One region of the Phenylobacterium composti DSM 19425 genome, then DNA from elsewhere that is predicted to be linked to it. Evidence: predicted binding sites of a transcription regulator. Region 1 holds the regulator's gene; each other region holds the start of a gene.
What was found. The regulator LexA, encoded in region 1, represses DNA repair genes until DNA is damaged. The targets are predictions, from matches to a motif close to ATGTTCNCNANNTGTTCT.
Positions count from the first base shown of each region.

Region 2: the regulator LexA is predicted to act here: its motif matches at 6,277-6,294, upstream of recA (recombinase RecA).
Region 3: the regulator LexA is predicted to act here: its motif matches at 2,057-2,074, upstream of uvrA (excinuclease ABC subunit UvrA).

Region 1 is NZ_JCANTT010000019.1:25,916-35,222, forward strand. It holds gene gltX (glutamate--tRNA ligase) at 1-1,106, opposite strand, end outside; gene BO64_RS14670 (ComEC/Rec2 family competence protein) at 1,312-3,312, shown strand; gene lexA (transcriptional repressor LexA) at 3,337-4,026, opposite strand; gene trpC (indole-3-glycerol phosphate synthase TrpC) at 4,157-4,930, opposite strand; gene trpD (anthranilate phosphoribosyltransferase) at 4,927-5,940, opposite strand; gene BO64_RS14690 (anthranilate synthase component II) at 5,950-6,552, opposite strand; gene BO64_RS14695 (hypothetical protein) at 6,604-6,807, shown strand; gene BO64_RS14700 (hypothetical protein) at 6,773-7,708, opposite strand; gene trpE (anthranilate synthase component I) at 7,830-9,307, opposite strand, start outside.
Region 2 is NZ_JCANTT010000013.1:150,860-160,166, reverse strand. It holds gene BO64_RS07090 (TetR/AcrR family transcriptional regulator) at 1-288, opposite strand, end outside; gene BO64_RS07085 (alpha/beta hydrolase) at 375-1,529, shown strand; gene BO64_RS07080 (DUF2243 domain-containing protein) at 1,566-2,339, opposite strand; gene BO64_RS07075 (glutathione S-transferase family protein) at 2,407-3,051, opposite strand; gene BO64_RS07070 (RING finger protein) at 3,206-3,421, shown strand; gene BO64_RS07065 (S9 family peptidase) at 3,430-5,379, opposite strand; gene BO64_RS07060 (lysoplasmalogenase family protein) at 5,510-6,172, shown strand; gene recA (recombinase RecA) at 6,383-7,465, shown strand; gene BO64_RS07050 (GNAT family N-acetyltransferase) at 7,648-8,172, opposite strand; gene alaS (alanine--tRNA ligase) at 8,467-9,307, shown strand, end outside.
Region 3 is NZ_JCANTT010000003.1:11-9,317, forward strand. It holds partial or broken gene BO64_RS01175 (transposase) at 1-328, shown strand, start outside; gene BO64_RS01180 (SDR family NAD(P)-dependent oxidoreductase) at 325-1,296, opposite strand; gene BO64_RS01185 (TetR/AcrR family transcriptional regulator) at 1,423-2,001, shown strand; gene uvrA (excinuclease ABC subunit UvrA) at 2,174-5,074, shown strand; gene BO64_RS01195 (hypothetical protein) at 5,111-6,013, opposite strand; gene trmFO (methylenetetrahydrofolate--tRNA-(uracil(54)-C(5))-methyltransferase (FADH(2)-oxidizing) TrmFO) at 6,144-7,544, shown strand; gene BO64_RS01205 (squalene/phytoene synthase family protein) at 7,567-8,265, opposite strand; gene BO64_RS01210 (urate hydroxylase PuuD) at 8,324-8,929, opposite strand; gene BO64_RS01215 (Mth938-like domain-containing protein) at 9,013-9,307, opposite strand, start outside.

The DNA.
Region 1 (9,307 bases):
TTGAGGGCGAAGACCACGGCGTCTGCGAGGTCGACCACGGTCTTGGCGCCGTCGCGCACGAACGGAATGGTGCGCTCGATCACGGCAATGTCACCGGCCTCAAGGGTCCAGTCGCGGCTTGCAAGGACCTCCTCGACGAGCTTGGCGAGGCGCGCGGGCTCGGCCTGGCGAATGTAGTGGTTGTTCAGGTGGTTCAGCTTGGCCCAGTCCAGCCGGGCCGGGGCGCCGACCACGTCGTAGATGTCGAACCAGGCGATGGCCTGCTCGTCCGAAAAGATCTCGTCGTCGCCGTGGCCCCAGCCGAGCTTGGCCAAGTAGTTGCGCATGGTCTCGGGCAGATAGCCCATCGCCGCGAAATCGGTGACCGACTGGGCGCCGTGACGCTTCGACAGCTTGGCGCCGTCGGGCCCGTGAATCAGCGGCAGGTGCGCCCACACCGGCACCTCCCAGCCCATGGCGTTGTAGATCAGGGTCTGGCGGGCGGCGTTGTTCAGGTGGTCGTCACCGCGGATCACGTGGGTGATGCCCATGTCGTGGTCATCGACGACCACGGCGAGGTTGTAGGTCGGCGTGCCGTCCGTGCGCAGCAGGATCAGGTCGTCGAGCTGGCTGTTCTGGAAGCGCACCTCGCCCTTCACCGCATCGTTGACGATTGTCTCGCCTTCCAGCGGGCTCTTCAGGCGCACCACGAACGGGCGGTCGGGGGCGTCTTCCGGCGCGGCGTCCCGCCAGGGCGACTGGACGACGCGACCTTCGGCCCGGGCGCGCTCGCGTTCGGCCTCGAGTTCCTCGGGCGTCATGTAGTCGCGGTAGGCTTGGCCGCGGGCCAGCAGGTCCTCCACCACCTCACGGTGGCGATCGGCGCGCACGAACTGGAAGACCGGCTCCTCGTCGGCCTCCAGGCCTAGCCACTTCAGCCCGTCGAAGATCACCTGCACGGCGGCTTCCGTGGACCGTTCGCGGTCCGTGTCCTCGATGCGCAGCAGGAAGGTCCCGCCCGTGTGACGGGCGTAAAGCCAGTTGAAAAGCGCGGTCCTGGCCGTGCCAATGTGCATCATGCCGGTCGGCGAAGGGGCGATGCGGGTGCGGACGGGGCGGTCTGCCATAGAACTCGAGGGGGTTGGGGAGGGGGGCGCGGACGCCGGAGCGGCGCCTCTTAGCACGTCGATTCCCTCAGGGGCCAGTCCGCGGCGGGCGCTGAACTGGGTTCGGAATCAGGTCGAGGCCCAGGCCGATCGCTGGACGCTCTGGACCCCGGTCGCCTTCGGAGCCGGTTGCGCGACCTACTTCGGCCTGCTACGCGAGCCACAGATGTGGCTGGCCTGGGCGATGATGGCGGCCGCCCTGGCGCTGCTCCTGGCGTCCCGGCGCGGGACCGGAGGGCGAGCCATGGTCGCGGCCCTGGCCCTGGCGGCTTTCGCCCTGGGTGGGTTTGGCGTGGCCAAGTTCCGGACGCAAAGCGTCGCGGCCCCGGTCATGGCGACGCCGCCCGATGCGGCGGCAAGGCCTCACATGGTCGAAGGCTGGGTGGTGGACGTAGCCTCGCCGGGGCAGGGCGGCCAGCGGCTTTTGGTCGCCCCGGTCCGGGTCGGAGATCTCAGCCCGGAGGCGACCCCGATCCGGGTGCGGATCACCCTGCGGCCAGGAACGCCCCTGCCGCGCCCGGGCGAGGCGATCCAGGTCCTGGCCATCCTCAACCCGCCGCCGCCGCCCGCCAGTCCCGGGGCTTACGATTTCGCCCGGGACGCCTTTTTCGAGAGCGTGGGCGGTGTGGGCCTGGCGCTGCGCCCGCCGCAGGCCTGGACGCCGGCGGCGCTTGCGCCCTGGCGGCTGCGCCTGACCATGGGAATCAACGCCGCGCGCTGGGCCCTGACCGAACGGATCGTGTCGACCCTGGGGCCGCGGACCGGCGGCCTCGCCGCAGCCATGACTACCGGCCACGAGGCCTATATCCCGCGCGAGCAAGTGGAAAACCTGCGCGCCTCGGGCCTGGCCCACATCGTCTCCATCAGCGGGCTGCACATGGCCATCGTGGGAGGCTTCGCCTTCGCCGCGGCGCGGGTGGCTGTGGCGGCCTGGCCGTGGCTGGCGCTGCGGGTGTCGGGCAAGAAGCTGGCGGCCATCGTGGGCCTGGCCGCCGTGGGCGGCTATCTGGTGCTGTCAGGCGCGCCGCCGCCCGCGGAACGGGCGGCGATCACCGCGTCGGTCGCCTTTGCGGCCATTCTCGTGGATCGCCAGGCGATCAGTCTTCATGCGCTGGCCCTGGCCGCTATGGGCGTTCTTCTAGCCCAGCCCGAGGCCGTCACCGAGCCCGGCTTCCAGATGTCGTTCGCAGCCACGGCCGCGCTCGTCGCCCTGGCCGAGGCCTGGCCGCAACCCGTTCGCGAGATCTCCGCGCCCTGGTGGATCCGCGGGCCCCAGGCGGCGGCGACCTGGGTTGCGGCCAGTCTGGCGGTGAGTTTCGTGGCGGGGCTCGCCACGGGGCCGTTCGCGATCCAGCACTTCAACCGCGTCTCGACCTGGGGCTTGCTGGCCAATCTGGCGGTGGCGCCGATCTCGTCGTTTCTCCTGATGCCGGCGCTGGCGATCGGCGCGGCCCTGTCGCCCCTGGGGTTTGGACGCGCGCCCCTGGAGGTGGCCGGCTTCGCCATCGATCTGATGAACCGCGTAGCGGCGACGGCGGCCGCCGCGCCCATGGCTCAGTCGCTGGTCGCCAGCGCGCCGGCCTGGACGCTGCCGGCGGCGTTCCTGGGCATCCTCGCCATCTGCCTCTGGCGCGGGCCGCTACGCTGGGTCGGCCTGCCGCTAGCCCTGTCCGTGCTGTGGGTTCCTCGTCCGCCGACGCCTGACGTCTGGATCAGCGCCGATGGTGCGGCCGTGGCGGTGCGGGAGGGACGCCAGGCGGTGCTGCTGCGGCCAGACGTGAAGCTGTTCGGGGCCGAGCTCTGGGCGCGCCGGCGCGGCCTCGAGCCCCTGGCGAGCGAAGCCGAGCGCGACATCCGCTTCGACTGTGATCGCTGGAGCTGCGCGCCGGGGCTGGGGGCGCCTGTGCGGCTGGCGGCGGCCTGGAACCTTCGGCGTCCGCTTCGGGCCGGGCGGCTGGACGACCTCTGCGCCGACGCCGAGGTAGTGGTTGTGCGCAACGACCTGCGGCCCGAGCGCTGCGCGGCGGCGGTCGTGTTCACGGGGGCGGACTTCCGCGCCGGAGGTTCGGCCGAACTCTACCGGCAGGCCGACGGCGGCTGGCGGATCGTCTGGGCCAGCGATCTGCGCGGCCGGCGACCGTGGACCTGGGGCTTCGATCCCCGATAGGGCCCGCCGCCGGCCGGCGGCGACTTAGTGGTAGCGCCGGATCAGGCCCACGAGGCGGCCCTGCACCGACACTTGGTCGGGGCCAAAGATGCGGGTCTCATAGGCCGGGTTGGCGGCCTCGAGGGCGATGGAGGCGCCTTTCTTGCGCAGCCGCTTGAGGGTGGCTTCCTCGCCATTCACCAGAGCCACGACGATGTCGCCCGAGTTGGCGCTGTCGGTCCGGCGGATCACCACGAAGTCGCCGTCGAGGATGCCGGCGTTGATCATGGAATCGCCCTGGATCTCGAGGACGAAATGCTCACCCGCGCCGAGCATGGCCTCGGGCACCGGCAGGCGATCGCGTTCCTGCTGAATGGCCTCGATCGGCGTCCCGGCCGCGATCTTGCCGAGGATCGGGAGTTCGCGCGTGTCGTTGGCGGCCACCGGCATGTCCTTGCCGGCGTCGACCAGTTGCGGCTTGAACGGGGCGCGGCCCTTGGGCGGGGCGGCGGCCGTGGCCTGCTGGGGCAGGCGGACCACTTCCAGGGCCCGGGCGCGGTGTGGCAGACGGCGCAGGAAACCACGCTCTTCCAGGGCGGTGATCAGGCGGTGAATGCCGGACTTGGACGCCAGATCCAGGGCTTCCTTCATCTCGTCGAAGGACGGCGAGACCCCGGTCTCCTTGATCCGCTCATGAATGAACATAAGCAGTTCATGCTGCTTGCGGGTGAGCATCTAGGGCGACCTCTGGAACAAAGCGCAAACGTTGCGTTTGTTCTGTAGATGTTCCCAGTTAATGTCAAGTTACGACGGTTCCCCCTGAAAAATCAGGGAAAATCATTCCCGGCCAAGTACGAAAACCGACTCAGCCCAGCAGTTCGCGCGTCGCCGTCGTGACGTCGGCTTGTCTCATCAGGCTTTCACCCACCAGCATGGCCCGAGCGCCGGAGCGCTCAAGGCGCGCGGCGTCGGCGGCGGTGAAGATGCCGCTCTCGGTCACCAGCAGGGCTTCGGGCGGGGCGAGCCGTGCCAGGCGTTCGGTGGTGGCGAGATCCACCGTGAAGGTGCGCAGGTCGCGGTTGTTTACACCCACCAGATCAGCGCCAAGCTTGCCGGCGCGGTCCATCTCGGCCTCGTCATGCACCTCGACCAGGGCGTCCATGCCCAGCCGCCGGGCTTCGGCCATCAGATCGGCGGCCAGGGCGTCGTCGACCATGGCCAGGATCACCAGGATGGCGTCGGCTCCGAGGTCGCGGGATTCCGTCACCTGCCAGGGATCCACCAGGAAGTCCTTACGGATGCAGGGTAGGGCGACCGCCTCGCGCGCGGCCACGAGATAGGCGTCCTTGCCTTGGAAGCTGGGTTCGTCGGTAAGGACCGAGAGGCAGGCCGCGCCGCCGGCCTCGTAGGCGCGGGCCAGGGCGGACGGGTCGAAGTCCTCCCGGATCAGGCCCTTGGACGGCGATGCCTTCTTGATCTCGGCGATCAGCGCCAGGCGGCCGGGAGCGTGGCGTTGCGCCAGGGCGTCGCGGAAGCCCCGCGGCGGAGAGGCGGCCGGCTCGATGACGGGACGCGCGGCCTTGCGGGCGGCCACATCCTCACGCTTGTAGGCGGCGATCCGGGCCAGGATGTCGCTCATGCCGCGGTGATCTCCACCAGCTTGTCCAGCGCCGCCTGGGCGCGTCCGTCGTCGATGACCTGGCCGGCGAGTTCGACGCCTTCGCGCAGGGTCTCGACCTTGTCGGCCACGAGGAAGGCCGCCGCAGCGTTGAGCGCCACGATGTCCCGATAGGCCCCATGTTCACCCGCCAGCAGACGCCGCAGGGCAGAGGCGTTCTCGGCGGGGGCGCCGCCGGTGATGTCGGCGAGGGCGGCCCGGCGCAGGCCCACCGCCTCGGGGGTCACGGTGAACAGCCGCACCTTGCCGTCGCGCAGTTCGGCGACGGAGGTCTCGCCCGTGGTGGTCATCTCATCCAGGCCCGACCCGTGGACGACCCAGGCCCGTTCGGAACCCAAAAGCCTCAGGGCTTCGGCCAGCGGCTTCACCCAGCGCTCGGCATAGACGCCAATCACCTGCCGCTGGGCGCCAGCCGGGTTGGTGAGGGGCCCCAGGAGATTGAAGATGGTGCGGAAGCCCAGTTCGGCCCGGATCGGCGAGACGTGGCGCATGGCGCTGTGATGGGCCGGGGCGAACAGGAAGCAGATGCCCGCCGTCTCCAGCGCCTTCAACTGGGCCTCGGTGGACGCGGCGATGTTGACGCCAAGCTCGGTGAGCACGTCGGCGGTGCCCGACTTGGACGACATGGCGCGGTTGCCGTGCTTGGCCACCTTCAGCCCGCCGCCCGCCGCCACGAAGCCGACCGCCGTGGAGATGTTCAGGGTGTGGAGGCCATCGCCCCCGGTCCCGCACACGTCGATGGTGGGAAAACCGGGCTCAAGACGTACGGCGGCCCGGCGCATGGCGCGGGCGCAGGCCGCGATCTCCCCCAGGGTCTCACCCCGCATCCGCATGGCGGTGAGGGCCGCGCCCACCTGGGCCGGCGTCGGCTCGCCGCGCAGGCAGGCCGAGAAGAAGGTGTCGGCGTCGGCGTCGGACAGGGTCGCGCCGTCGGCCAGGCGCGAAAGGAGCGGCTTGAAGGCGTCGGACATGAACGGCGCTCAGGCTTGGGCCAGGGACCGTGCGGGCCGCTTCACGCCGGCGATGTCGAGGAAGTTGCCGAGCAGTTCATGGCCACATTCGGTGGCGATGGATTCTGGGTGGAACTGCACGCCAAAAATCGGCCGCGTCTTGTGCTGCACGCCCATGATCTCGCCGTCGTCGGTCCAGGCGGTGACCTCCAGGTCAGCAGGCAGGTCGGCCTCACGAACCGAGAGGCTGTGGTAGCGGGTCGCCGTGAAGGGGTTCTTCAGGCCGGCGAACACGCCCTTGCCGTTGTGGTGGATCGGGCTGGTCTTGCCATGCATCAGCACCTTGGCGCGGACCACCGCGCCGCCGAACGCCTGGCCGATGGACTGGTGGCCCAGGCAGACGCCGAAGATCGGCAGGTCGTCCGGCGCGGCGGCCAGCAGCGGAAGGCAGATGCCCGCCTCATTGGGGGTGCAGGGCCCTGGAGACAGCAGCACCGCATCCGGCTTGAGGCCGAGCGCCTCGTCGACGGTCAGGGCGTCGTTGCGCACGACATGCGTGTGGGCGCCCAGTTCGTTCAGGTAGTGAACCAGGTTGTAGGTGAAGCTGTCGTAGTTATCGACGACCAGGATCATGCGTCTCCCTTAGGCTTTGCCGACGCATCCGCCAAGCGGGATGCTCGCCCCATGTCGGCAGACGATTCGATGCTGGATTTTCAGGCGATGGCCCGGGCCCGGGCGCTTCTGACCCGCAGTCGCCCACCCGAGCGTACGTGGCCGGCGCTTGTGGCGGCGGCGGCCCTGGCGATCTCGGCCCTGGCTTTCGCGACGGCGATGATTCTCGCTCCGCCCCTGGTCACCCACTCGGCGGTGAAGAGCGCGCCGGAGTAAGGTCACCGTCGACCACGGGCGGCATCAGCCGGCCCCAGGCCTCGATCACGCCGCGCTCGGCGAGGCCGGCGAACAGCCGCTGCACATTGACGGCGTTTTCGCGCAGAAAGGTCTGCCAGACCGGCCGCTCAAACACCTCATAGGGCACCACGAGGCCGCTGCTGATCCGCCGGACGTGATCTTGATCCATCAGCGCCTTCACATGCCGACGGACGGTCTCCGCGGGCATAGACAGGCGATGGGCGGTTTCGGCGACGTTGGTGCGGCCGTTCTCGGCGGTGAGCACCGCCAGCAGCACGATGGCTGAGGCGATGTCGTCCACCGCGGCCATCAGGCCGTCGGTCGTGCGCAGCACATAGTCCGAGAGCAGGCGGACGGCCGCGCGGACGGGGATCGAGGATTCGGGCGGATAGGCCGAGCGGGGCAGGGACTCCACCAGGCCGGCCGCGTTCGCCTGGTGGAAGAAGGTCACCAGCCGGCGGTGGCTCTTGGTGACGCTCTCCACGTAGGCCGGAGACGCCAGATAGGCCTCGGGCACGATGACGCCGCCGTCCACCGAGGCGCAGGCGCCCAGGGCCTCCAGCCGGCGCACGTGGCGGCGGACGGTCTCGAACGGCATCCGCAGGGAATTGGCGACGGCGTTGATGCTCACGGGGCGGCGTCGGGCGTCGGGCGCCGGGGCGTCCAGACGGCCGTGGCGGATGCGGGTCAGGGGCTCGTGGGTGAGCGGAGCGATGTTGGCCTGGTTGATGGCCATGACGAGAATCGAATCGAGGCTCGACAGCCCGCCGATCCCCAAGGTCGCCTGGTCCAGCATGAAGCCGAACGACATCCGCCCGTGCTCACGCTCGCGGCGGGTGAGGGCAACGGGCGCCTCGTCCTGCTTCAGGCCTTCTTCCACGCCTATGCCACCTTTGAAACGCCCGCCCCCACGGCGCACGTCAGTTTCCGTAACCTCGGTATGTAATTGCGACTAGGCAAGGCGCTCTGTTACCCGGAATGGGCACGAAACTCCGGAAACTTCAGACGAATCGCCAGCTTTCCTCAGCCGCCCGGCGCAGGGCGCGGGCCTTGTGCAGCGTCTCATCATATTCGGCGTCGGGATCGCTGTCGGCGACCACGCCGCCGCCAGCCTGGACGTACATCATGCCGTCCTTGAACAGGGCCGTCCGGAGCACGATGCAGGTGTCGACCGAGCCGTCGCAGCCGAAGTAGCCGACGCCGCCGGCGTAGCCGATGCCGCGTTTTTCGATCTCCAGCTCGTCGATGATCTCCATGGCCCGCACCTTGGGCGCGCCCGAAAGCGTGCCGGCGGGCAGGGCGGCCAGCACCACGTCCACGGGATCGAGCCCTGCCGGCGCATCGCCCTCCACATTGGAGACGAGGTGCATCACGTGGCTGTAGCGCTCGACGAAGAAGCTGTCGGTGACACGGACCCGGGGCGGACCGCCCACGGCGGGCGGCGCATTGGCGCCCTGGTCCTTCAGCATCGCCACCCGGCCCACGTCATTGCGGCCGAGGTCGAGCAGCATCAGGTGTTCGGCGCGCTCCTTGGGGTCGGCGCGCAGTTCGGCCTCCAGGGCCTGGTCCTCTTCGGGCGTCGCGCCGCGGGGCCGCGTGCCGGCGATGGGGCGGATGGTGATCTTCCCGTCGCGCAGCCGCACGAGAATCTCCGGGCTGGAGCCGGCCAGATGGAAATCACCGAAGTCCAGGAAGAACAGGAACGGCGAGGGATTCGTCCGGCGAAGCGAGCGGTAGAGCGCGAAGGGATCGCGGCTGAACGGCGCGCGGAACCGGTGGCTCGGCACCACCTGGAAGATGTCGCCGGCGCGGATGTAGGCCTTCGCCTTCTCGACGATGGTCCGGTAGTCCTCGCGGCTGACCGGGGTGGTGAAGCTGTCGGGCTCCGGCTGGCCGTCGCCGGCTAGCGGCGGCGCCGGCTTGCGCAGATCCTGGATGACCGTCTGCAGGCGGGCGCGGGCGGCGGCATAGGCCTCCTCGGCGGTCGACCGTCCGGGCCGCACGGGCGTAACCAGGATGATCTCCTGGGCGATGGAGTCGAAGATCGCCACGATCGACGGGCGCGCCAGCACTGAGTCCGGCAGGTCCAGCGGGTCGGGATTGACGTTGGGCAGGCGCTCGACCAGCCGGATCATGTCGTAGCCGACCGCGCCGAACACCCCGGCGGCCATTGGCGGCAAGCCCGGCGGCAGCTCGATCCGCGAGGCGGCGATGAGGTCGCGCAGGCTGTCCAAGGCCCCGCCGGGCTGGCGGGTGAACCGGCCCGCGGCGATGTCCTCGCCCTCGGCCGCCTCGGCCACATCGCCCCGGCAGCGCCAGACGAGGTCGGGCGCGAGGGTGATGATCGAATAGCGGCCGCGCCAAGCGCCGCCCTCGACCGATTCGAACAGGAAGGCGTACGGACGCCCGTGACCGATCTTGAGGAAGGCCGAGACGGGCGTTTCGAGATCGTCGATCAGCCGGGTCCAGACGACCTGCG
Region 2 (9,307 bases), on a different contig from region 1:
GGCCATCCGCAGCTGGGTCACCGCCGGCAGATCCCGGGCGGCGTCCATCAGTCGCTCCTCCTCGGCGATCACCGCGCCGAGGGCGAGCATGGCGCTGCGCCAGAGCTGGGCCTTGTCCTGGAAGTGGTAGTGCAGGGCCGGCTGCGAGACCTTCGCCGCCTTGGCGATCCCCGCCATGGTCACCCGCTCGAATCCCAGCCGCGAGAACTGGTCCAGGGCCGTCTCGCGGATGCGGGCGGCGGTCGCCTCGCCCTTGGGCGTGTTCGGCCAGTCGGGGGCGTTCGCCATGATTGACTCGCTAATCAGCGTTCCTGATTTTGTAGTCAGAAAAACCGGCGTTCCTCAAGCCGGGCGCGTTCGAGGGGAGGGTGGTCATGGCGGTGGTGCGCGAGCCCTATGGCTTCGTCCATGCGGACAACAGCCGGCTGAAGGAGGTCTATGGCGGGCCCACCGGCCAGGTTTTCGTCGAATGCATGCGCATCCGCCCCGATACCGGCTCGTCCAGGACGGTGATCCTGTTCAGCCACCCGGTGGGCGGCGGCGCCTTCCTGCCCCTGGTCACGGCTCTGGCCCGGGCCGGGCGGCACGTCATCTACTGCAATCCCCGCTACCGGGGGAACGACACGGCCCTGATCCTCGAGAAGTGCGTCCTCGATCTCGGCGCCTGCATCGCCGACCTCAAGCAGCGCTTCGGCTATGAGAAGGTGATCCTCGGCGGCTGGTCCGGGGGCGGGTCCCTGTCGCTGTTCTACCAGGACCAGGCCGAGCACCCGACCATCACCGAGACTCCGGCGGGCGACCCGGTGGACCTCGTGGGGGCCGGGCTCCAGCCGGCCGACGGGATCCTGCTGCTGGCGGCCCACATCAGCCGCTCGGTGACCATGACCGAATGGCTCGATCCCTCGATCCTGGACGAGCGCCGGCCCTTCGACCGTGACCGGTCGCTCAACATCTACGACCCCGACTGTCCCGAACGGCCGCCCTATTCGGACGAGTTCGTGGCCCGCTTCCGCGCGGCCCAGATCGCCCGCAACCGCCGGATCACCGCCTGGGCCAAGGCCGAGCTCGCCAAGCTCCGCGCCGAGGGCGCCCCTGACGCCGAGCGCTGCTTCGTCGTCCAGGGCACCATGTGCGACCTGCGCTGGACCGATCCCACGCAGGACCCGTCCGACCGACGGCCCTACGCCTGCTACCTGGGCGACCCGAGGATCGTGAACGACGGGCCGGTGGGCCTTGGCCGCTTCACCACCCTGCGCTCCTGGCTCTCCCAGTGGAGCTATGACGAGAGCCGCGCCAACGGCGAGATCAACGCCGGCCGCATCTCCTGCCCGGTGCTGGTGGTGAACAACACGGCCGATCTTGCCTGCACCCCCAGCCACGCCCAGCGCCTGTTCGACGCCACGGCCTCGGCCGACAAGTCCATCATCCACATCGAGGGCGCCGACCACTACTACGCCGAGCGCCCAGACCTCCTGCCCCGGGCCACGGGGGCGGTGGGCGAATGGCTGGACGCCCGGGGCTTCGTCTAGGTCCGACCGCCTCGCCTACGTCCCGCCTGAGGGGACTCAGGCCCGGCTCCAGGCGAAGCAGCCGGCGGGCAGGCCCGCGCCGCTGACCAGCAGCGCCCCGCGCCGGTAGAACCGCCAGCGCTCGGCCGCGTCCGCCTCGACCACCACCACGCCCAGGCCGGCGTCCGTCCACACCAGCCGGGCGTCGGCGTCCGCCACCGCGGCCAGGGCCTGCCGCGGCTCGACGCCGGGGGCGAAGACCACCGTGGTGAACGGCTGCTCCGCCGGCGGCCGCAGCGCCCAGGCGCCGGCGATCCCGATCAGCCCGATCAGCGCCCCCAGGGCCGTGACCGAAGCCCTTCGTCCCGGGCGTCCGCCCCCGCCCCGGCGCACGAGCAGGGCGCCAGCGGCCAGCGGCAGCAGGCCGAACGCCCCCAGCCAGATCAGGTCCCACATCAGCGGATTGGGGCTCTGGAGATTGACCCGGTGCAGGCCCAGCAGCCAGTGCGAGGCCACCGCGTCGATGACGTGCCAGGCGCCGAAGCCTGTCAGCAGCGTCCCGGCCAGGACGCGCCCCTCAAGGTCTTCGCCGCGCCGCTGCGCCCGCCACAGGCCCCACAGCGCCGCCACGGCGATGACGTACATCAGGCCGTGGAAATAGCCGTCCCACAGCACCTGCAGCCGCAGGTCGGACACCGCCGCCGCCAGGCTCAGCAGGTGGTGCCACTGCAGGATCTGGTGCAGCAGCACCCCGTCGAAGAACCCGCCCAGGGCGAACCCCAGGGCCGCGGCCCACCGGGTCCAGGACGATCTCCACACCGGGCTTGCCATGGGCGCGCGCTCCCTTGCCTCGCGCGCTCAACGCCGGGCCGCGCCGATGGCTCCGGCGGCCTCCGGCTCAGGCCCCCGCGGCCCGCGCCGCGTCGGCCGCCTCGAACTGGCGGATCTGGTCGGCCTCGGCCTTGCGGAAGGCGGGGCGGGCGGTGGCCCGCGCCACATAGGCCTCGCTCGCCGGCCGCTCGCCGAAGGCCCGCACCAGGGGCGCGCGCAGGGCGTCGGCCATCAGGATGTCGGCCACGGTGAAGCGTCCGGCCGCCAGCCATTCCCGCTCGGACAGCACCCGCTCCATGTGCGCCAGCCGCTGGGCCAGCCAGCCGGTCAGGCCATTCTCCGGCTCGCCGCAGATGTTCAGGAACCACCAGGGCACGCTGGCCATCTCCACCGAGTTCAGGGCCGCGATGGTCCATTGCAGGGTCTCGGCCTCGCCCACGGGGTCGCGGGGCATCAGCCGCTCGCTCCGGCGGGCCAGGTGCAGGAGCGCCGCGCCGCTCTCGAACAGCTTCACCTCGCCGTCGTCGAGATAGGGGACCTGACCGAAGGGCTGGCGGTCCAGGTGGTTGGTCTCCCGGCCGTCGAAGGCCACGGTGCGGACCTCATAGTCCAGCCCCGCCTCCTCGCAGGCCCAGCGCAGCCGCAGGTCCCGCACGAAGCCCCGCGGCCCTTCCGGAACCCAGTCGTAGGTCCACACGATCAATCGGCCCATGGCGCCTCGCCTCCCAGGGGGCCCGCCCAGCGTCCCCGCCGGCAGGCTAACGCATCTGCGGTCCCTCGTGCGCCTGAACCGATGCTTGCGCCCCGCGGCTGAGCCGATCGGCCGCTCGCGCGTTCTTCCCTCGGCAAACAGGGAGGCCGCCCGCATGAAGCTCTCCGAAGAGGACCGCGACCGGCTCGCGCTGCACTCGGCGTTCGCCGTCCACCAGATCGCCCGCTGGATCGCCACGCGCCAGGACGTGCCGCCCGACATCCGCGAGCGGCTGCGCGGCCACATCTCGGCCATCGAGGGCGTCCTCGTCACCAGCGGCCACGACTGGATCAAGGACGAGATCGAGGCGACCGAGGCCGCCCTCGGCTAGCCCGGGCCTTACTGGACGCCCAGCACCTTCTTCAGGAACTGGACCTCCACCGTCCGCACGGCCTCCTGATTGGCCTTCTTGTAGATGCCGTGGCCCTCGTCCTTGGCGAGGACGTACCAGACCTCGGTGCCCTGGGCCCGCAGGCTGGCCACCATCTGCTCGGACTCCGAGCGCGGCACGCGCGGGTCGTTGGCGCCCTGGAAGACCATCATCGGCTTCTTCATCTTGGGGCTCATCTTCACCGGCGCGATCTTCTCGAACACCGCCCGCATCTTCGGGTCGCGCTCGTCGCCGTATTCGGCCCGGCGCAGGTCCCGGCGGTAGCCCTCGGTGTTCTCGAGGAAGGTGATGAAGTCCGAGATGCCGTAAAGGTCGATGACCCCGGCGATGCGGTCGTTGTAGTGGCCGGCCACCGCCAGCACCATGTAGCCGCCGTACGACTGGCCCACCACCGCCACGCGGCTGGCGTCCAGGTCAGGCTGCCTGGCCACCCAGTCCAGCAGGGCGCCGATGTCCTTCACTGAGTCCTCGCGCTTCTCGGCGTTGTCGAGGGACAGGTAGGTCTTGCCGTAGCCCGACGAGCCGCGCACGTTGGGGATGATCACCGCCGCTCCCAGCTCGTTCACCCACGACTGCCGGCGCGGGTTGAAGTTGGGCAGCTCCTGGCTCTCGGGCCCGCCGTGGATCTGGATCACCACCGGCAGCTTTTCCCCGGGCCGGGCCGTCTTCGGGCGGTAGATGAAGGCCGGGATCGTCCGCTTGTCGAAGGTGGGATAACGGAACAGGGTCGGCTCCACGAGCTTGGCCGCATCGAGGCCGCCCAGCTCGCTGTGCGTCCACCGCACCAGCTCGTCCCTGGCCAAGTCGTAGCTCCACACGTCCCCCGAGCTGGTGGAGGTCGAGAGCGACAGGCCGAGCTTCGTCCCGTCCGGCGAGAACTTCAGCGCCGTCAGCACGCCCGGCGGCAGCTTCGGCCCGGGCAGCTGCCGGCCGCTGGCCACGTCGCGCAGCACGACCTTGGAATAGCCTTCCTCATTCACCGCATAGGCCACCGTGCGTCCGTCGGGCGAGAGGGTGAAGTCCTCGGCCCCCCACTTGGCCCCGGGCTCCAGGTCGCGGACCTTGCCCGTGGGGAGGTCGATCACCACCGGCCGGGTAACCTCGGCGCCGTCGTCCGACAGGGTCAGCACGCCGCGGCCGCCGTCCACGAAGGCCGCGCCCTGGTAGGCCGCCTTGCGCCCCTTCGGCCTCACCGGGGTCAGGGCGCCGCTGGCCACGTCCAGCACGAACAGCTCGGTGTGTTCGATGGAGTTGTAGCGGGCCGCCAGGATCTTCGCGCCGTCGGCGCTGATGTCCTGCGGCGAGATCGCCCCGGTCCCCTTGTGCACCACCCGGCGACTCTCCGGGTTCGACGGGTCGGCCGCCACGATGTCGTAGTTGGGATCGCCCGGGGTCACCTGGGCCCAGGCCACCAGCTTGCCGTCCTTCGAGAACTTGAAGCTCTGGTTGCGGGTCTTCGGCGCGGTCAGCTGCACCTCGTGGCCGGCCAGGTCGCGCAGGAACGCCTGGTAGTATTCGGCCCCGCCCACGTCGATCGGATAGAGGAACCGCTCCGTGCCCGGCTGGACGATGGCGCTGCTGATCGGCTCGGCCGCGAAGGTCAGTTGCGTGCGCGCCGCCCCGGGCGCGGCCACCCGGTGGATCTGGTCGGTCTCGCCGAACCGGGTGGCGATCAGCATCGAGCCGTCCGGCAGCCAGTCCTCGAACACCGCCGAGCGGGCGTTGTAGTAGGGGGCGATGGCCGCCTTCAGGGCCGGGGGCGTGGCCGGCACGCCCTCATAGACGATCTGGCCTTCCTCGCGCCGCTCCACGCCCTGGGCAAGCGCGCCCGGGGCCAGCGCGCCCGTGGACATCAGGACAGCGACGGCCGCACTGGCCAGCAACGCACGCGACAGCATCCTTCGGGATCCCCCAGCTCGAAACCTGGCGACGACCGAAGCGTGCGCCGCCCGCGCCGTCAATCCGCAGTCGTGCTAGGCCTTTGGTCGAACGAGAGTCGGCCAAGGACCGAACGGGGAGGGCAATCAGATGAAACCGCAGGACCTCGCGCCCATGGGGGCCCTGGCGGCCGCCGTCATCGGCGCGCTCGCCTACATGCTGATCTGGGACAGGCCGGCTTCGGCCCCGGTGGTCACCGCCGTGAAGGGGACGGGCGTCGGCTTCCTGGCCATCTACGCCGCGCTGCTGGCGAAGGAGTTGGATGGCTGGCTGATCGCCCTCGTCATGCTGCTCGGCATGCTGGGCGATGTGCTACTGGCGGCGGCGGGGCTTTCCACCGGCGCCCTGGCGTTCCTCGCCGGCCATGTGGTGGCGGTGATCCTCTACCGGCGCAACGCCCGCCGGCCCCTGACCCCGGCCGTCCTCGCCGGGGCGTTGCTGTTCGTGGCGGCGGTGGTGGCTCTGGCCGCTTGGCTGCCGGGCGATCCAGCCGCCGCCCTGCCGGTGGGGCTCTACACCGCCGGGCTCGCGCTCATGGCGGCCTGCGCCTGGGAAAGCCGCTTCCCCCGGGCGCTCACCGGCCTCGGCGCCCTGCTGTTCGTGATCTCCGACCTTCTGATCTTCGCCCGCCTCGGCCCGCTCGCCGGCCGGCCGTGGGTCGGGGCGGCCGTGTGGATCACCTATTTCGGCGGCCAGCTGCTGATCGTCCTCGGCGTCACCCGCACCCTGGCGCGCCGCTCCATCACGGCCTGAGCGCCGGGAGACCTACGACCGTTTCTGACGCAGCCGTCCGTCAGAGTCTTCCTCGTCGGGAACGCGGTGTTCCCGGCGCGGCCCCGGACCCTCCCGGGCCGAGGAGAACATCTTGCGAACCGCGAACAAAGGCGGTACGCATGAGTCCTCGGCTCTGGCACGAGTTCGACCGGCCGGGTTGGCGGAATCGTGGGATAGAGAGGCTCGGAAATGACTCAGTCGGCGTTGAGGCTCGTGGGCAAGGAAGACGGTGAAAAGCAGCGCGCTCTAGAGGCGGCGCTGGCGCAGATCGATCGGGCCTTCGGCAAGGGCTCGGTGATGAAGCTGGGCGACAAGGGCAAGGTCGTGGAGATCGAGGCCGTGTCCACCGGCTCCCTGGGCCTCGACATGGCCCTGGGCATCGGCGGCCTGCCCAAGGGCCGGATCATCGAGATCTACGGCCCGGAAAGCTCGGGCAAGACGACTCTCGCCCTGCACGTGGTGGCCGAGGTCCAGAAGTCGGGCGGCACCGCCGCCTTCGTCGACGCCGAGCACGCGCTCGATCCGTCCTACGCCCACAAGCTGGGCGTCAATCTGGACGACCTGCTGGTGGCCCAGCCCGACACCGGCGAACAGGCGCTCGAGATCACCGACACCCTGGTCCGCTCCAACGCCGTCGACGTCATCGTCGTCGACTCGGTGGCCGCCCTCACGCCCCGGGCCGAGATCGAGGGCGAGATGGGCGACAGCCTGCCGGGCCTTCAGGCCCGCCTGATGAGCCAGGCCCTGCGCAAGCTCACGGCCTCGATCTCCAAGGCCAAGACGCTGGTGATCTTCATCAACCAGATCCGCATGAAGATCGGCGTCATGTACGGCAGCCCCGAGACCACCACGGGCGGCAATGCGCTCAAGTTCTACGCCTCGGTGCGCCTCGACATCCGCCGCACCGGCTCGGTGAAGGTCCGCGACGAGATCGTCGGCAACAACGTCCGGGTGAAGGTGGTCAAGAACAAGGTCGCCCCGCCGTTCCGCGAGGTCGAGTTCGACATCATGTACGGCGAGGGGATCTCCAAGCTGGGTGAAATCATCGACCTCGGCGTCAAGGCCGGGGTGGTCGAGAAGTCCGGCTCCTGGTTCTCCTTCAACTCCCAGCGCATCGGCCAGGGCCGCGACAACGTCCGCGAGTTCCTCAAGCAGAACCCGGACATCGCCGCCCAGATCGAGGCCAAGGTCCGCGGCGCCAAGTCGGCCATCGAGGAGGAGCTCCTCGTCGGCCCCACCGACGACGCCAACGAACCCGACGGCTCCCTCTAGTCCTCCCCCTCCGGGGGGAGGTGGCCCGAAGGGCATTCGCCACCTCCACCGTCGTGCGCCGCGCCGGCGTCGGGCCTCCCCGCCAACCCGGCCCGCCGCCGCCCACCCTGCGCGCGGCTTTCGCGACGGCGGATGACGCCCGGGGCCCACGCCCCGGGCGTCCTTCCTTATCCACGGGCGCCCTACAGCCGCAGCTCCATGGCGTAGTTGTGGATCGCCACCCCGCGCACGGCGAAGTCGCGCCGGGCGACCAGGGCGAAGCCCTTGCGCGCGAACAGCCCCCGCGCCAGCTCGCTGGCCTCTACGTAGAGCCGCCGCATCCCCGCCGCCCGGGCGTGCGCCAGCAGGTCGTCCAACAGGGCCGAGGCCACACCCGTCCCCGCCGCCTGGGGCCGGCAGTAGAGATGGTCCACGTGCCCGTCCGCCTCCAGGTCGCAATAGCCCAGCAGGCTCCCGTCGGCGCCCTCCGCCACCCAGGTCCGCCGCCCGTCCTCCGCCCGAGCGTGCACCGCCTCCGTGGGCGTCGGTTCCGGCGCCCAGGCCGCCACCTGCTCGGCCGAATACCGCCGCGCCCCCAGCGCCCGCGCCGCCTCGAAATACACCCGCCCCATCTCCCCGGCGTCGGCAGGGGCATAAGGGCGGATCGTGAAGGGCAGGGCAGGGGCGGTCATGACTACATCCTGGTCGACCTCGACTGGCTCGTTCACTTTTCCTCTCATCCCCCCGCGAAAGCGAGGGGCAGACCGCCGCCGCCCGCCGCGCCGCCCTTCGGACCTGCGCCTTCACGGGGCCGCGCCGAGTCATGCCCGCTCGCCCAGGCCGGTCTGCGTCGGCGCCTTCAGCGTGCCATTCCGCCCGCGCCGGAAGACGCGCGGCCTCGGCAACTCGGCCAAGAGGCCGCACCCGTCCCGCGTGCTTTCCCTTTGCCCCCGTCTTCGCGTAAACGGAGCCCGCTCCCACATAGAGGGGGCGAGAGCGCCTGTTCCCGAAGACGAGATTCCATGACGACGTCGTCCAAGCCGACCCTGAACGAGATTCGCGCGCAGTTCCTGGAGTTCTTCCGGAGCAAGGGCCACGCCGTCGTCCCCTCGGCGCCGCTGGTGCCGCAGAACGACCCGACGCTGCTGTTCGTCAACGCGGGCATGGTGCCGTTCAAGAACTACTTCACGGGCGCCGAGACCCCGCCCTATCCGCGCGCGGCCAGCTCGCAGAAGGCCGTGCGCGCCGGCGGCAAGCACAACGACCTCGACAACGTCGGCTACACCGCCCGGCATCACACCTTCTTCGAGATGCTGGGCAACTTCTCGTTCGGCGACTACTTCAAGGAAGACGCCATCAGCCACGCCTGGGAGCTGCTCACCAAGGTCTGGGGGCTGCCCGTCGAGAAGCTGCTGGTCACCGTCTATCACACCGACGACGAGGCCGCGGACCTCTGGAAGAAGATCGCCGGCCTGCCGGACGAGATGATCATCCGCATCGCCACCTCCGACAACTTCTGGTCCATGGGCGACACCGGCCCCTGCGGCCCCTGCTCGGAGATCTTCTACGACCACGGCGCCCACATCCCCGGCGGCCCGCCCGGCAGCCCGGACGAGGACGGCGACCGCTTCGTGGAAATCTGGAACCTGGTCTTCATGCAGTTCGAGCAGTTCGCCGATGGCACGCGCACGGCCCTGCCCAAGCCCTCCATCGACACCGGCGCGGGCCTGGAGCGGGTGGCCGCCGTGCTGCAGGGCGTGCACGACAACTATGACGTCGACCTGTTCGTCGACCTGATGGCCGCCACCAAGGTCGAGCTGGGGGCGCCCGACAGCGAGACCACCCCCTCGCACCGGGTCATCG
Region 3 (9,307 bases), on a different contig from region 1:
CAAGGCCGCCGTCGAGGCGCTGATCGACGGCTTGCCGCCCGCTCAGGCGCTGGTGGCCGATCGCGGCTACGACGCCCAAGCCGTCATCGACCTCGTCCGCGCCCGCGGCGGCTGCGCCCACATCCCCACCCAGAAGGATCGCAAGGTCCAGCGCTCCGTCGAGCCGGCGATCTACCGCCAGCGCAATCAGGTCGAACGCTTCTTCTGCAAGCTCAAGCACTTCAGGCGGATCGCAACGCGCTTCGACAAGCTCGCCAGGAACTTCCTCGCCGCCGTCCTGCTCGCCTCAACCCGCCTGTGGCTCAGAGCTTATGAGTCCACGACCTAGAAGCGCTCGCCCACGAGCTTCTCGCTGAGGGCCCAGAGGGCCTTGGACCGCTCGGGATCGACGGCGTAGGGCCGCACCCCGTCGCGCACGCTCATGTCGCCGTCGCGCACCTCGGCCACGTGGCAGTCTTCGCAATAGCGGCCGCCCACCTCGTCGGCGGCGGCGACGACCCCAGCCCAGATCCCGGTGGCCGCGCCCTGCGGGATGGTTTTCCAGCTGTAGGAGCGGCCCGCCGGCAGGCCGGTCTCGATCTGCTTGAACAGGCGCTGCTGCACCTCGGGAGTCATGTAGCGGCCAAGCTCGGTGCGGATGCCGCCCGGATGGACGGCCGCCGCGCGCACGCCGGGGTCCCTGTGGCGACGATCGAACTCCACAGCGAAGAGGGCGTTGGCGGTCTTGGAGCGTCCATAGGCGACGAAGGGGTCGTAGTCGCCCCGGTCGAAGTTGGGATCCTCGAGATCGATGTCCGAGAACCGGTGGCCGGCGGACGAGAGCATCACCACCCGCGACCCGTCACGCAGCAGCGGCGCGATGCGGTTGACGAACACGAAGTGGCCCAGGTGGTTGGTGCCGAACTGGGTCTCGAAGCCGTCTCTGGTGCGGCCAAAGGGCGGCGCCATGACCCCGGCGTTGGCCAGCACCAGATCGAAGGGCCGGCCGGCGGCCACCAGCCGGTCGGCGGCGGCGCGGACGCTGGCGAGATCGGCCAGATCGAGTTCGATCAGCTCCAGGCTTCCCCGCTCGGCCGCCACGCCGGCCTCAACGGTGGCGCGGCGAGCCTTGTCGAGATCACGGGCGGCGCCCACGACATCGGCGCCGTGAGCCGCGAGGGCCCGGGCGGCCTCGACGCCCAGCCCGGCCGAGACGCCGGTGATCAGAACGCGCTTGCCGCTGAGGTCGCGGCCTTCAAGTACGTCATCAGTGGTGGAAGCGGCGCCGAAGGGGCCGCGGCTGCCGGCTGCGCTCATGGGACGGTCCTCCGCTGGGGGCCTGCCAGATTGTCTCTGGGAGCCGCCCCGGCCATACATCGGCCATGTAACTGGAGGCGACCTCCGCTTATATGCGGAGGACATCTCCGCTTTCAAGGAGCCCGCGTGAGCGAGGGATCGGGAAAAGGCCGCAAGCCGCGGGCGGACAGCCTGCGCAACCGCGAACAGCTGCTCGCGTCGGCCAAGGCGTTGTTCACCGAGGCGGGGGCGGAGGCGCCCCTTGAGGAAATCGCGCGGCGGGCGGGCGTGGGAATCGGCACGCTCTATCGTCACTTCCCTACCCGTGAGGCGCTGCTGCTGGCGGTCTATCAGCGGGAGGTGGCACAACTCTCGGCCTCGGCCGACGCCCTGCTGGCCGAGCGGCCCGGCGGCGAGGCCCTGGAGGCTTGGCTGCACCTGCTGGTGGACTACATGTCGGCCAAGCGGGTGATCGCCCCGGCCCTGCGCGCCGCCTCAAGCGAGGGGGCCAAGTCCTATGCGGCGGCGGGCCCAGCGATCAGCAGCGCCCTCACAGAGCTGGTGGCGGCGGCCCGGGAGGGCGGCGACATCAGCCCCGACATCGGTGCGGACGACGTCTACCGGGCCATGTTCGGGATCAGCCACGGCTTCGACCAGCCGGGCTGGGAAGCTTCGGCGCGGCGGCTCATCGGCATCGTGATGGCGGGGCTGCGGGCGCGCGCCTGACCCCTGTTGCCAGCGTGGTGTCAGCAGGCCTGCGGCCCGAGGTCGCGGCGGGACTATGTTCGCCTTGCGTTCCTATGTTATCGGTGACTCGCGACACCTACATTCAGCGGTCTCGCCGACGGGCCCGTCCCAAAGGAGCTTCCGCGGCGTCTTGCGTGTTTTCCGGGGCACAATGGCCGACCACCAGAACTTCATCCGCGTGCGCGGCGCGCGGGAGCATAATCTCAAGGACGTGAGCGTCGACATCCCGCGCGGCGAGCTAGTGGTGCTCACCGGCCTGTCGGGATCGGGCAAGAGCTCCCTCGCCTTCGACACCATCTACGCCGAGGGCCAGCGCCGCTATGTGGAGAGCCTGTCGGCCTATGCGCGCCAGTTCCTGGAGCTGATGAGCAAGCCGGACGTGGATCTGATCGAGGGCCTGTCCCCGGCAATTTCCATCGAGCAGAAGACCACCAGCCGCAATCCGCGCTCCACCGTGGGCACGGTGACCGAGACCCATGACTACATGCGCCTGCTCTGGGCACGGGTGGGCGTGCCCTATTCGCCGGCCACGGGCCTGCCTATCGAGAGCCAGACCGTCAGCCAGATGGTCGACAAGCTCGCAGCCATCGAGGAAGGCACGCGCCTCTACCTGCTGGCGCCGGTGGTGCGAGGCCGGAAGGGCGAGTACCGCAAGGAGATCGCCGAGTGGCAGAAGGCCGGCTTCCAGCGGCTGAAGATCGACGGCGAGTTCTATCCCATCGAGGACGCCCCGAGCCTCGACAAGAAGTTCAAGCACGACATCGACGTGGTGGTGGACCGGCTGGTGGCCAAGCCCGGCCTGGAGGGCCGCTACGCCGACAGCCTGGAGACCGCCCTGCGGCTGGCGGACGGCATCGCCGTGGCGGAATGGGCGGACGTGGCGCCGGGCGAGAAGGAGCCCCGGCGGCTGATCTTCTCGGAGAAGTTCGCCTGCCCCGTGTCGGGCTTCACCATCAGCGAGATCGAGCCCAGGCTGTTCTCGTTCAACAATCCCTACGGCGCCTGCCCGGTGTGCGACGGCCTGGGGGCGAAGCTGGCCTTCGACGCCGACCTAGTGGTGCCGGACAAGGAGCGCACCCTGCACAAGGGCGCGATCTCGCCCTGGGCCAAGGGCCCCTCCCCGCTCTACACCCAGACCCTGCAGGCGCTCTCCCGCCACTACGGCTTCTCGATGGACGAGCCCTGGTGGAAGCTGCCCGAGGCCGCCCGCAAGGTGATCCTCTACGGCTCGGGCGAGGAGAAGATCCGCTTCGTCTATGACGATAACGCCCGCAAGTACGAGGTCAGCAAGACCTTCGAGGGCGTGCTGCCGAACCTCGAGCGCCGGTGGCGGGAGACCGACAGCTCATGGGTGCGCGAGGAACTGGGCCGCTACCAGTCCGAGACGCCCTGCGAGGCCTGCAACGGCTATCGCCTGAAGCCCGAGGCCCTGGCCGTGAAGATCGCCGGAAAGCACATCGGCGAGGTCTCTACCCTGTCGATCCGCCACGCCGGGGAATGGTTCACGGCCCTGGAAGGCCAGCTGACCGACAAGCAGATGGAAATCGCCCGGCGGATCCTGAAGGAGATCAACGACCGGTTGCGGTTCCTGGTGAACGTGGGCCTCGACTATCTGAACCTGTCGCGGGCCTCGGGCACCCTGTCGGGGGGCGAGAGCCAGCGCATCCGCCTGGCCAGCCAGATCGGCTCGGGCCTCACCGGCGTGCTGTATGTGCTGGACGAGCCGTCCATCGGCCTGCACCAGCGGGACAACACCCGCCTGCTCACTTCGCTCAAGGGTCTGCGGGACCTGGGCAATTCGGTGCTGGTGGTGGAGCACGACGAGGAGGCGATCCTCACCGCCGACCATGTGATCGACATGGGCCCGGCCGCCGGCGTCCACGGCGGCGAGATCATCGCCCAGGGCACGCCCGCCGAGATCATCGCCAACCCCAAGAGCATCACCGGGCAGTACCTGTCGGGCGCCAGGGAAATCCCCGTGCCTGACGCGCGGCGCCCCTACTCGAAGAAGAAGATGCTGCGGGTGATCGGCGCCAAGGGGAACAACCTGAAGAACATCACCGGCGAGATCCCGATCGGCACCTTCACCTGCATCACCGGGGTGTCTGGGGGCGGCAAGTCCACCTTCACCATCGAGACGCTCTACAAGGCCGCCGCCCGCCGGCTGCACAACGCCTCGGACGCCCCCGCCCCGCACGAGCGCATCGAGGGGCTGGAGCACTTCGACAAGGTCATCGACATCGACCAGAGCCCCATCGGGCGTACGCCGCGGTCAAACCCGGCCACCTACACCGGCGCCTTCCAGCCGATCCGCGACTGGTTCGCCGGCCTGCCGGAATCCAAGGCCCGGGGCTACGGGCCGGGGCGGTTCTCGTTCAACGTCAAGGGCGGCCGCTGCGAGGCCTGCCAGGGCGACGGCCTGATCAAGATCGAGATGCACTTCCTGCCGGACGTGTACGTCACCTGCGACGTCTGCCACGGCCGCCGGTACAACCGCGAGACCCTGGAGGTGATGTTCAAGGGCAAGAACATCGCCGACGTGCTCGACATGACGGTCGAAGAGGCCGCCGACTTCTTCAAGGCGGTGCCGCCGATCCGCGAGAAGATGGAGACGCTGAAGCGCGTGGGCCTCGGCTATGTGAAGGTCGGCCAGCAGGCCACCACCCTGTCCGGCGGCGAGGCGCAGCGGGTGAAGCTGTCCAAGGAACTGTCGCGGCGAGCCACCGGCAAGACGCTCTACATCCTCGATGAGCCCACCACGGGCCTGCACTTCGAGGACGTGAAGAAGCTGCTGGAGGTGCTCCACGAACTGGCCGACCAGGGCAATACCGTGGTGGTCATCGAGCACAACCTCGACGTGGTGAAGACCGCCGACTGGATCATCGACTTCGGCCCCGAGGGCGGTGACGGCGGCGGGGAGATCGTGGCCGCCGGCACGCCAGAGGACGTGGCGGCCAACGAACGCAGCTGGACCGGCCGCTACCTCGCCGAGCTGCTGGAACGCCACCGCGAACGCAAGGCCGCCCGGCGCAAGGCGCTGGTGGAGGCGTAAGGCGCAATCCCCTCCCCTTCGTGGGGAGGGGTTTTCCTAGCCGGCCGCCTTGCCGGCGGTGAGGGCGCGGTAGGCGTAGGCGCCGGGGGCGGCGATGACGGCGTACCAGAAGGCGCTGAACACGCTGGATACCAGCATGTAGATCACCCGCAGGGGCTGGAAGTAGGCCTTCAGGCTGGGCTCCTCGGGGATGGCGAAGACCTGCCAGAGGTCCGTCAGGCTGCCGCCCGAGGCGACGACGCCGATGGCGGCGGCGGGCAGGAACAGCAGCACCGCCACGAAGAAGGCCACCACGATCAGCGACAGGGTGAGCACATAGGCCCCGGCGAGGCGCCAGAACTGCCCCTCGGTGACGGCCCAGGAATCGAACAGGGCGAGCTTCTCGCGGTCGAAGGTGATCACCGGCGCCAGGGACAGGCGCACGGCGATGAAGACCACGCCGCTGATCACCGCCACCCAGGCCACGGTGCCGACGAACATCATGGCCCCCTGCCCGAGCCCGGAGACGAGCATGACCAGGATCATGCCGGCCAGGGTGAAGCCGCCCATCAGCAGGGCGAACAGCACCACATAAATCATCGCCAGGGCCATCAGCCGGAACTCGGCCGGGCCGACGCGGAACAGGCGGATGGAGCCGGTCTGGCCGCGCAGCAGGATCCGGTAGATGGCCGCGGCCATCATGCACTGGATCAGCAGGCTGAAGAGCAGCAGCGGCGAGAGGATGGTCATGGCCTCGAAGAACGGCCCGGGCTCCAGGGTCTCCTGCCCGCCGAGTGCGGCCAGGGCCTCGCGGGCCTCGGCCGGCATGTTCACCTCAATGAGGACCTGCAGCACGCTGACCAGGAACATGAACAGGCTTGCGGCCAGCAGCTTGCGCGGCCGCTCACGGGCGATGCGGAACCCTTCGAGCGCCGCGTCGGTCGGCGAAAACCCAGCCATTCTCGTCCCTTGGCCCGATCGAGTGACGCCGATTCGGACCGCCCCTTCATGAACGCTCAAAGTGACCTGTCGGACGCACGCCGCCAAGGCCCCGCTCGCGGCGCGCGTCATTCGTTGCTAATCAGCCGCCATGTCGATGACCCCTATCCATGTCGTGGGCGGCGGCCTCGCCGGCTCGGAGGCCGCCTGGCAGATCGCGGAGGCGGGCGTGCCCGTCGTGCTGCACGAGATGCGCCCCGTCCGCAAAACCGACGCCCACCAGACCGACGGCCTGGCCGAACTGGTCTGCTCCAACTCGTTCCGCGCCGACGACTGGACCGGCAACGCCGTGGGCCTGCTGCACCACGAGATGCGCCGGCTGGGCTCGATCATCATGGCCTGCGGCGACGCCCATCAGGTGCCCGCCGGGGGCGCCCTGGCGGTGGACCGGGAGGGCTTCTCCCAGGCGGTGACGGCCAAGCTGGAAGCGCACCCGCTGGTGACCATCGTCCGCGAGGAGATCGCCGGCCTGCCGCCCGAGGACTGGGACAGCGTGATCCTGGCCACCGGCCCCCTCACCTCGCCGGCCTTGGCCGACGCCATCCTGAAGCTGACGGGCGAGGACCAGCTGTCGTTCTTCGACGCCATCGCGCCGATCGTGCATTTCGACTCGATCGACATGGACGTGGCCTGGCGCCAGTCGCGCTACGACAAGGTCGGTCCCGGCGGCGATGCGGCGGCCTACATCAACTGCCCCATGGACCAGGGCCAGTACGAGGCCTTCATCGACGCCCTGCTGGCCGCCCCCAAGGCGGAATTCAAGGACTGGGAGCATGTGCCCTACTTCGACGGCTGCCTGCCGATCGAGGTGATGGCCGAGCGCGGTCGCGAGACCCTGCGCCACGGGCCGATGAAGCCCGTGGGCCTGACCAACGCCCACAAGCCGGACGAGAAGCCCTATGCCGTGGTGCAGCTGCGGCAGGACAACGCCCTGGGCACCCTGTGGAACATGGTGGGCTTCCAGACCAAGCTGAAGCACGGGGCCCAGACCGAGGTGTTCCGGATGATCCCCGGGCTGGAGAAGGCCGTCTTTGCGCGCCTGGGCGGCCTGCACCGCAACACCTTCATCAACAGCCCCCGGCTGCTGGACCGCACCCTGCGGCTGAAGGCCCAGCCGCGCCTGCGCTTCGCGGGCCAGGTGACGGGGGTGGAAGGCTATGTGGAGAGCGCGGCCGTGGGCCTGCTGGCCGGACGCTTCGCCGCCGCCGAACGCCTCGGCCGGTCGCCGGTCCCGCCGCCGGAGACCACGGCCCTGGGCGGGCTGATCGGGCACATCACCGGCGGCCACCTGGAAGGCGGCGCGGGCAGCTTCCAGCCGATGAACATCAACTACGGCCTGATCCCGCCGATCGCCCCGCCCAAGCGCGACGCCGAGGGCCGGCGCCTCGGCGCCAAGGAAAAGACCCGGCTGAAGAAGCAGATGGTGGGCGAGCGCGCCCTGGCCGATCTCGAGGCCTGGCTGACCGGCGCCCAGGCGGCCGCGGCGGAATAGATTCCCTGACCGGGGCCGGGCGTCAGATCCGGCCCCGCGCCACGGCCCAGATGAGGCGCAGGCGCTTCTGCGTGGGCCCCGGCGCACGGCCGGCGGCATAGGCCCGGGCCAGGGTGGCGTGGGCGATGGCCGGGAAGGCCTCGGCGCTCAGATAGTCCCGCTCCACCGACCGGGCGTCAGCCAGGGCGAGCCGCACGTGGGCCCGCAGGGCGTCCACGGCCGCAGGATCGACCCGGCCCGCCTCGATCAGCCGCGCCAGAGCCCAGGCGGCCGCCCAGCCCGGCGCCATCGAAGACTCCGCGGGCGCCCCGAGGACCATCATCGCCGCCCGGGCGCAGCCTTCAGCGGCCTTGGCGGCGTCGTGAGCCGCTTCGGCGGACAAGGGCGCGCTGTCCAGCTCGGCGTAGCGGGCGTCGATCATCGCCTCCAGGGGTTCACGCGGCAGGCCGTGGCGGGCGGCCACGTCGGCCAGGGCCTGGGCGGTGGGATGGCGCCGCACCGGCCGGCCCTCGAACATCTCGTCCAGCACCTCGCGCCACCAGGTCAGGCGAATCTCCCCCAGCAGCGAGGTGGAGGCCACCTTTGGGGCCCGGGCCAGCTCGTAGTCGTAGGCGTAGAGGGCGATGACGTCCGCCCGGGCCTGGACGTCGCCGATGAACCGGCTGGCGAGCCAGCGGTCCGGGTCGGTGCGGCGGATCAGGTCGTCGAGATCGTCGGTCATGGGAAACAAAAAGGCCCGCCGGTTGCGGCGGGCCTTCTCGCAGAATTGGCCTGCGACGTCAGCCGAAGATCGTCTGGTTCATGGTCATGGTCACCAGCATCGGCACCGACAGCAGGGTGTTGATGCGGGAGAACAGCATGGCCTTGCGACCGGCGGCGGCCTTGGCGTCGGCGTCGCCCTCGACGATGCCCAGGGCGATCTTCTGGGCCGGCCAGATGAAGACCCAGACGTTGAAGAACATGATCGTCGCCAGCCACATGCCGAGGCCGATGAAGGTGTGCTGGGCCACCTGGAACCCGTCGAGGGCGCCCAGGGTGAAGGCCTGCAGCAGGAAGCCGCGGTTCCAGGCCAGGATCACGCCCATCACCCAGGTGGCGAGAGCCGCCCAGCGGAACCAGAACAGCGCCTCGGGAGCGATGTACTTGGACACGGCCGGCTTAAGCTCGGCCGGGATCTCGGGCATTTTCCGGATCTGGACGAAGTTGAAGTAGTAAAGCAGCCCGATCCAAAGGATGCCGACCAGGGTGTGCAGCCAGCGGAAGACGCCCTGCCAGAAAATCTGGTCCCAGGCGTCGTTGTGCATGCCGTAACCGGCCACGATCACCACCGCGAGCAGGAAGCTCACGATCAGCGTGTTTCTTAGATTGGCGAGAAGTCCAGCCATTGTTTGCCCCTGAGATACCTACCCTATGGGACGCAGGTATAGGGCGTTTCGGCTAACGCCGAAAGGTGACGCTTGGGAGGGGCTCAGACGGCGATCAGAGCCGCGGCCAGACGGCGGCCTTCGGCGGTGAGCACATTGTAGAGCCGGGCGGCGGCGGGAGTGTCCATGAACTCCAGGCCGATGCCGGCCTGGCGCAGGGCGTCCCTCACCTCCCGCGGCGGCTGGGCGTTGCGCACGCCCACGCCCAGGAGGACGAACTCCACCTCGGTGCGGCCGGCGGCCAGGACCGCCCCCAGGCTCTCCACCGTGAGCTCGGCGAGGCTCGCGACCGGCCAGGGGTGAGCCTCGTCAGCCAGGATCAGCACCGAACCCTCGTGC